Regions from separate parts of the Pseudorhodoferax sp. LjRoot39 genome, predicted to be linked through region 1. Evidence: riboswitches for the same ligand, from Rfam matches in the RefSeq annotation. Region 1 holds a riboswitch; the other holds the start of a gene.
The links. A riboswitch is a leader RNA that binds a small molecule or an ion and turns the genes downstream of it on or off. The one in region 1 is predicted to bind manganese.

Region 1 (3,391 bases):
CCTATTTCTCGAACACGAGCACTTCAAATGGGTATGCAAATTGCTGGAATCTGGATATTTGCCAAGCCGAACCATGCGCATGACCTCTGAAACCACCCTGCCGGCCTCGACCGGCCCGGCACCCGTCGACGCCCAGGACTTCCGCGATGGCATGGCCCGTCTGGGTGGCGCCGTGCACCTGGTCACCAGCGATGGCCCCCGGGGCTGGGCCGGCTTTGCGGCCTCGGCCGTGTGCAGCGTGACCGACGATCCACCGACGCTGCTGGTCTGCCTGCGGCGCGATTCATCGGCCCATGCCGCCGTCACCGGCAACGGCGTGCTGTGCGTGAACACGCTGGAGACCGACCACCAGGCCTTGTCGACGCTGTTCGGCGGCAAGACGCCGATGGACACGCGCCGTGCCGCGGCCGACTGGTCGCGCCTGGCCACGGGTGCGCCGGTGCTGGCGGATGCGCGCGTGGCCTTCGATTGCCGCATCGCGCGCAGCGTGGGCATGGGCACACACGACGTGCTGTTCTGCGAGGTGCTGGCCGTCGCCCACGGCGCCGCGGCGCACGGCGGCCTCTACTACACGGAGCGCCAGTACCGACGGCTGGCGCCGCTGCCCGCGTAGCGCCGAATCGGGGCACCGGCGCACACGCACAGGGCATGGTGCCCCGGTGTGGGTCAGGCGCCCAGCAGCGCCACCAGCCCCAGCACCAGGAAGATCACGGCCGACACCAGGTGCACGGCGCGCACCGGCACGCGCTGGGTCAGCTTCTCGCCAAGCCAGACCGCTGGCGCGTTGGCCAGCATCATGCCCAGCGTGGTGCCGGCGACCACCCAGGCCAGGGCGGCCTCGTAGCGCGCGGCCAGCATCACGGTGGCGATCTGCGTCTTGTCGCCGATCTCGGCCAGGAAGAACAGGACCAGCGTGGTGCCGAAGACGCCCAGGCGCGGCGCCTTGTCGCCCGCGTCGTCGTCGATCTTGTCGGGGATCAGCATCCAGACCGCCATGGCGAGGAAGGAGACGCCCAGCACGATGCGCAGGGCCGCAGGGCTGACAAGGGTCTGGATCCAGGCGCCGACCGCGCCGGCCGCGGCATGGTTGGCCAGCGTGGCGACCAGGATGCCGGCGACGATGGGCCAGGGCTTGCGGAAACGTGCGGCCAGCAGCAGGGCCAGCAGCTGCGTCTTGTCGCCCATTTCGGCGAGCGCGACGATTCCGGTGGAGATGAGAAAGGCTTCCAAGAACGAACTCCGGCCGGGACGCGAACACCAATGACTGCAGACAGCTTTCCCGGCACGAGAAGCTGTGCAGTCAAAGGTCTCGCTGAAACCCCGGGAAGGCCGTGCCCATTGCAGGCCCGCCACCGGTGGTCCGTTTGCGCCATGTCGGCCGCAGGCGCGGCACGAACAAGTCTGTTGACGCAAACCCCTCTCGCACGCAGCGAAGGTTGGCTACTCCCCCAAGACGGGCGGAATTGTAGCCCGGGAGAACCCGAGCCCTCGTTTCAGTATTCGCGTTTATCCCTACTTCAACTTGCTCGCAAATTGAACGGGCCCTCGCATAATTAAAAGTTCTTGCGCTTTTGCGGCGCATGAGCTTGCGGTGTTCGGTCGGTTCGGTTTGCGGGCGGCTCCCCCATCGCTTCTATTTCGAGAACTGATTTCCAAGGAGTCCTGCGTGGGCAACAGACTGTATGTGGGCAACCTGCCCTATTCCTTCCGCGACGACGACATGCACCAGGCCTTCAGCGCCTACGGCAACATCGCCAGCGCCAAGGTGATGATGGAACGTGATACCGGTCGCTCCAAGGGCTTCGGCTTTGTCGAGATGTCCAGTGCGGCCGAAGCCCAGGCGGCGATCGAAGGCCTGCACGGCCAAAGCGTCGGCGGCCGCGCGCTGGTGGTCAACGAAGCCCGTCCGCTGGAGCCGCGTCCGCCGCGCAGCGGTGGCTTCGGTGGCGAACGCAGCCGCTACTGAAACCGTTTCGGGGTTCTCACCACGGATTGGCACTTTCCACGTTGAAAATTTTCACGTGATTTGTGTTTCTTTCCGATCCGACCGCATATGATGGTAGAGCGTGGGCCTTGCGCTCATGCGGCTTGCGGTGTCGGCCAGTTCCGCGTCCTTGAGTTCTGCAGATTGCGTTTTCGGGACTCCATCGCTTTTTCTTTGTGTTTTTGAGGAGTCCCTTCAATGGGCAACAAACTGTACGTCGGCAACCTGCCGTATTCGGTTCGCGACAGCGATCTGGAGCAATCCTTCAGCCAGTTCGGCACCGTGACCAGCGCCAAGGTCATGATGGAACGCGACACCGGCCGCTCCAAGGGTTTCGGCTTCGTCGAGATGGGTTCCGACGCAGAAGCGCAGGCAGCCATCAATGGCATGAACGGCCAGTCGCTGGGCGGCCGTAGCTGCGTCGTCAACGAAGCACGCCCCATGGAAGCCCGTCCTCCCCGTAGCGGTGGCTATGGCGGTGGTGGTGGTGGCGGCGGTTACGGTGGCGGCGGTGGTGGCGGCTACGGTGGTGGTGGCGGCGGTTACGGCGGCGGCGGTGGTCGCAGCGGTGGCGGCGGCTACGGTGGTGGCGGCGGCGGTGGCCGCGGTGGCGACAGCTACGGTGGTGGCGGCGGTGGTCGCAGCGGCGGCGGTGGTGGCGACGGCGGTTTCCGCAGCCCCTACGGCTCGGGCCCGCGCGGCGGCGGCGGTGGCCGCGGCGGCAACAACAGCTACTGATCGCTCACAGCGCATCCAAAAAAGGCTCCTTCGGGAGCCTTTTTTCTGCGCGGCACCTGCTGGCGGATCAACCGTCCGCGTGCTCGCGGGGCTTGCGGGCGCGGCCGACCAGCAGCCGGTCGAACCACGCGTTGGGCAGGGCGCGCATGAGCTTGGCGACGACGCCCATCTGCCAGGGGATCACGCGGTAGCTGGCGCCGGCCGCGATGGCCGCGTGCGCCTTGTCGGCAAAGCGCTCTGCCGTCATCAGGAAAGGCATGCCGTAGCGGTTGCGCCGCGTCAGCGGTGTGTCGATGTAGCCAGGCGTGATGGTCACGACCTTCACGCCGAAAGGGCGCAATTCGCCCCGCAGGCTTTCGCAATAGGAAATGACACCGGCCTTGCTCGCGCAGTAGCCGCCGTGACCGGGCAGGCCCCGGATGCCGGCCACGCTGGCAATGCCCACCAGGGAGCCGCTGCGACGCGCGCGCATGGGCTGGATGAAAGGGTGGAAGGTGGCGGCCATGCCCAGGTTGTTGACGGCCAGGATGCGCGCGAACACCGCCAGGTCTTCACGCTCGGCAGTGTCCACACCGATGCTGATACCGGCATTGGCGACCACCACGTCGGGCAGGCCCTGGCGCTCCAGGCACGACCGGGCCGCCGCAATGATGCTGTCGGGCTCGGCCA
Region 2 (3,391 bases), 5.8 Mb from region 1:
CTTCGAGCCGCAAGGCCAGGGCCTGGCGTGCGCGCCGGCCGGCGGCTTCGCGCTGTACCTGTATGCCGCACCGCAGTACCTGGCAGCGCATGGCGTACCGGCCAGCCTGGCCGATCTGGCCCAGCACGTATTCGTTGGCTACGTGGACGACCTGGTGCAGCTCGACGCGGTGCGCTGGCTCGACGAGCTGGTGCAGCGCCCGCGCATGCGCCTGCAATCGAACAGCATGCTGGCCCAGATGAGCGCCGCTGCTTCCGGCCTGGGCCTGGTGCTGCTGCCCAAGTTCTCGGTGGTGCAGGAGACCGGCCTGGTGCCGGTGCTGGCGGCCGAGGCCAAGGTCACGCGCACGCTGTGGCTCAGCGTACACCACGACCTGCAGTACTCGGGCCGCATCCGCGCCGTCATGGGCTACCTGCAGCAGCTGTTTGCCGCACAGCAGCCATGGCTCAACGGGCCACCGGACACCGCGCCGCGCGGCTAGCGTGGGCGACCAGGCGGCCACGCCGGTGGCCTTTGCAAGGCGCTGCAAGCGGTACCGCTGGGCACAATCGCTGTCCCATGGCACATCCCCATCAGCTTCTTGTCGCCGGCGGCGGCATCGGCGGTCTGGCCGCCGCACTGGCCTGTGCCCGCCAGGGCTGGCAGGTGCGCGTGTTCGAGCGCGCCGCCGCCTTCAGCGAGGTGGGCGCCGGCGTGCAGCTGGGACCCAACGTGGTGCGGGTGCTGCAGGCCTGGGGCCTCGATGGGGCGCTGCAGGCGGTGGCCGCATTCCCTGCGCGGCTGCGCGTGCGCGATGCGGCAAGCGGCCGGCAGTTGGCCACGCTGGATCTGGCCGCCATGCCCATACGCTACGGCGCGCCCTACGCCACCATCCACCGCGCCGACCTGCTGGCGCTGCTGCACGGAGCCGTGCAGCAGCGCGACGACATCGCGCTGGCGCTCGACCGACGGGTACAGGGCTTCGATGACGACGGGCACCAGGTGCGAATGCAGACCCACCATGGCGATGGCCGTGCTGCGGAGCCGGTCGCAGGCGACGCGCTGCTCGGCGCCGACGGCCTGTGGAGCAGCGTGCGCACGCAACTGCTGGGCGACGGCCCGCCACGCCTGACCGGCCACCTGGCGTACCGCGCATTGCTGCCGCAGGCGGTGCTGCCCGCTGCGCTGCGCAGCGCCGAGGTCACGGCCTGGCTGGGCCCGCGCCTGCACCTGGTCAGCTACCCGGTGCGCGGCGGCGAGGCGCTCAACGTGGTCGCCTTCGTGCACGGGCTGCCGCCCGGCGGCGCACGCGGCGCCACGCCCGATGCGCTGGCCGACTGGGACCACGCCACCAACGCGGCCGACCTGCAGGCCGCCATGGCCAGTTGCTGCGCGCCGCTGCAGGACCTCGTGCGCGCCGTGCCTGCCTGGCGGCTCTGGGTGCTGGCCGACCGCCCGCCGCTGCACGCGGCCACGCAGCAGGCAAGCGGTCGGGTGGCCCTGCTGGGCGATGCCGCCCACCCCATGCGCCCCTACCTCGCCCAGGGCGCCGGCATGGCCATCGAGGATGCCGAGGCCCTGGGCCGCGCGCTGCGCCAGGCCGATACGGCCGGCATCGCGGTTCCCACGCTGCTGGCCCGCTACGCATTGGAGCGCTGGCAACGCAACGCGCGCGTGCAGGCCCGCGCGCTGCGCAACGGCCGCATCTTCCACGCCACCGGGCCCGTGCGCTGGGGCCGTAACCTCTCGCTGCGTCTGCTCGGCGAGCGCTTGCTGGACATGCCCTGGCTCTACGGGCCGCAGCCATCCGGTCGCTGAAGGCGAATGCAACGTTCTCCCAGCGCCGGGCTATTCGCGCCTGCCTATACTTGCCCCTCCCTTGGGGAGTAGCCGGCTTCCAGCCTTTTGGAAGCGCCTGCGTCAACACACTCGGCATCTTGCATGCCGTGGCGCAGGCAACCCTTGCACGGTAGGCGAGACCATGGGCAGGCCCCGCGACGCAGGTCGGGCAGCGGGGCGCTGCCCTTGCGCTCTCGCCCGGCCGCACAACGGGTCCCCCATGAATCTCGCTTCCACCGCCCTGCTGGCCATGGCCATGTCGACCGATGCCTTCGCCGCGGCCGTCGGCAAGGGCACGGCCCTGCAGAAACCGCGTTGGTCCGAAGCCCTGCGCACCGGCGCGATCTTCGGCGTCATCGAGGCCATCACCCCCATCGTCGGCTGGGGCCTGGGCTACGCCGCGTCGGGCTATGCCAAGGCCTGGGACCACTGGATCGCCTTCGTGCTGCTGGGCGTCCTGGGCCTGCGCATGCTGGTCGGGGCGTTGCGCAAGCCCGATGCGCATGCCCAGGAGAAGCCGACCAGCCACGGCTTCTGGCTGCTGGCCGTGACCGGCTTTGCCACCAGCATCGACGCCATGGCCGTCGGCGTCGGGCTGGCCTTCCTGGACGTGAACATCGTGCCGGTGGCCGCCGCCATCGGCCTGGCGACCTTCGCCATGGTAACCCTCGGCGTGATGGTTGGCCGCGTGCTGGGCCAGGTTGCCGGGCGCTGGGCCGAGGCGGTCGGTGGCGTGCTGCTGATCGGAATCGGCACGGTGATCCTGTTCGAGCACCTGACGGTGCTCTGACCGGCATCAGTACCGGTAGCTCAGCGAGGCCATCACGCTGCGCGGCTCGCCGTAGTAGCTCTGGCGCGTCCAGCCGTCGGGGCGGTCGATGTACTTGCGGTCGAGCAGGTTGTGCAGCGTCAGCGTCGCGCGCAGCTGCGGCGTGATCTGGTAGCCGGCCTGGGCGGAGAACACGGCCACGCCGCCGGCCTTCCAGCGCACGCCGCTGTCTTCCGAGTAGATGCCGCTGCGCACGCGCACGCCCGCCGCCAGGCTCAGGCCGTTGGCGAAGCGGTGGTCGCTCCACAGCGAGAAGAGGTGGCGCGGGAACACGGTGGTGAACGGCTGGCCCTGCTGGGCAGGCGCGGCGCTGAGCTGCCGCGTGCTGTTGTAGCCGTAGCCAGCCGTGAGATTCCACTGTGGCGTGATGCGGCCCGTGAGCTCGGCCTCCAGGCCCTGGCTGCGCACCTTGCCGGCGGCGACGGACGCGTCGGGGAAATCCGGGTCCGGGTCGGCCATCGCGCGGTTGCTGTCCTCGATGCGGTAGAGCCCCAGGCTGCTGCTCACGCGCTTGTCGAAGTGCTCGCCCTTGACGCCGACCTCGAACTGGTGGCCCTGGCGTGGCTGGAGGAAGCCACCGCCGCGGTCGGTCTCGGACTGCGGGCTGAAGATGCTGCTGTAGCTGCCGTAGACGGACCACTCGGGCCCCAGGTCGTAGACCACGCCGGCATAGGGCACGAGCTTGGCGTTCTCGCTGCGGTCGGTCGCGCGGTCCAGCAGGTTCTGGTACTCGAACCAGGCGAC

Region 2: it holds a riboswitch for manganese, as region 1 does, so the genes downstream of both, mntP (manganese efflux pump MntP) here and ACSQ4M_RS04885 (TMEM165/GDT1 family protein) in region 1, are expected to answer to the same signal.

The regions. Positions count from the first base shown of each region.
Region 1 covers NZ_CAXUQL020000001.1:1,031,894-1,035,284, forward strand. The annotation lists gene ACSQ4M_RS04880 (flavin reductase) at 80-613, shown strand; gene ACSQ4M_RS04885 (TMEM165/GDT1 family protein) at 667-1,230, opposite strand; yybP-ykoY riboswitch at 1,315-1,461, opposite strand; gene ACSQ4M_RS04890 (RNA recognition motif domain-containing protein) at 1,667-1,966, shown strand; gene ACSQ4M_RS04895 (RNA recognition motif domain-containing protein) at 2,183-2,722, shown strand; gene ACSQ4M_RS04900 (SDR family oxidoreductase) at 2,790-3,391, opposite strand, start outside.
Region 2 covers NZ_CAXUQL020000001.1:6,877,659-6,881,049, forward strand. The annotation lists gene ACSQ4M_RS32120 (LysR family transcriptional regulator) at 1-481, shown strand, start outside; gene ACSQ4M_RS32125 (FAD-dependent monooxygenase) at 559-1,797, shown strand; yybP-ykoY riboswitch at 1,859-2,021, shown strand; gene mntP (manganese efflux pump MntP) at 2,039-2,608, shown strand; gene ACSQ4M_RS32135 (TonB-dependent siderophore receptor) at 2,615-3,391, opposite strand, start outside.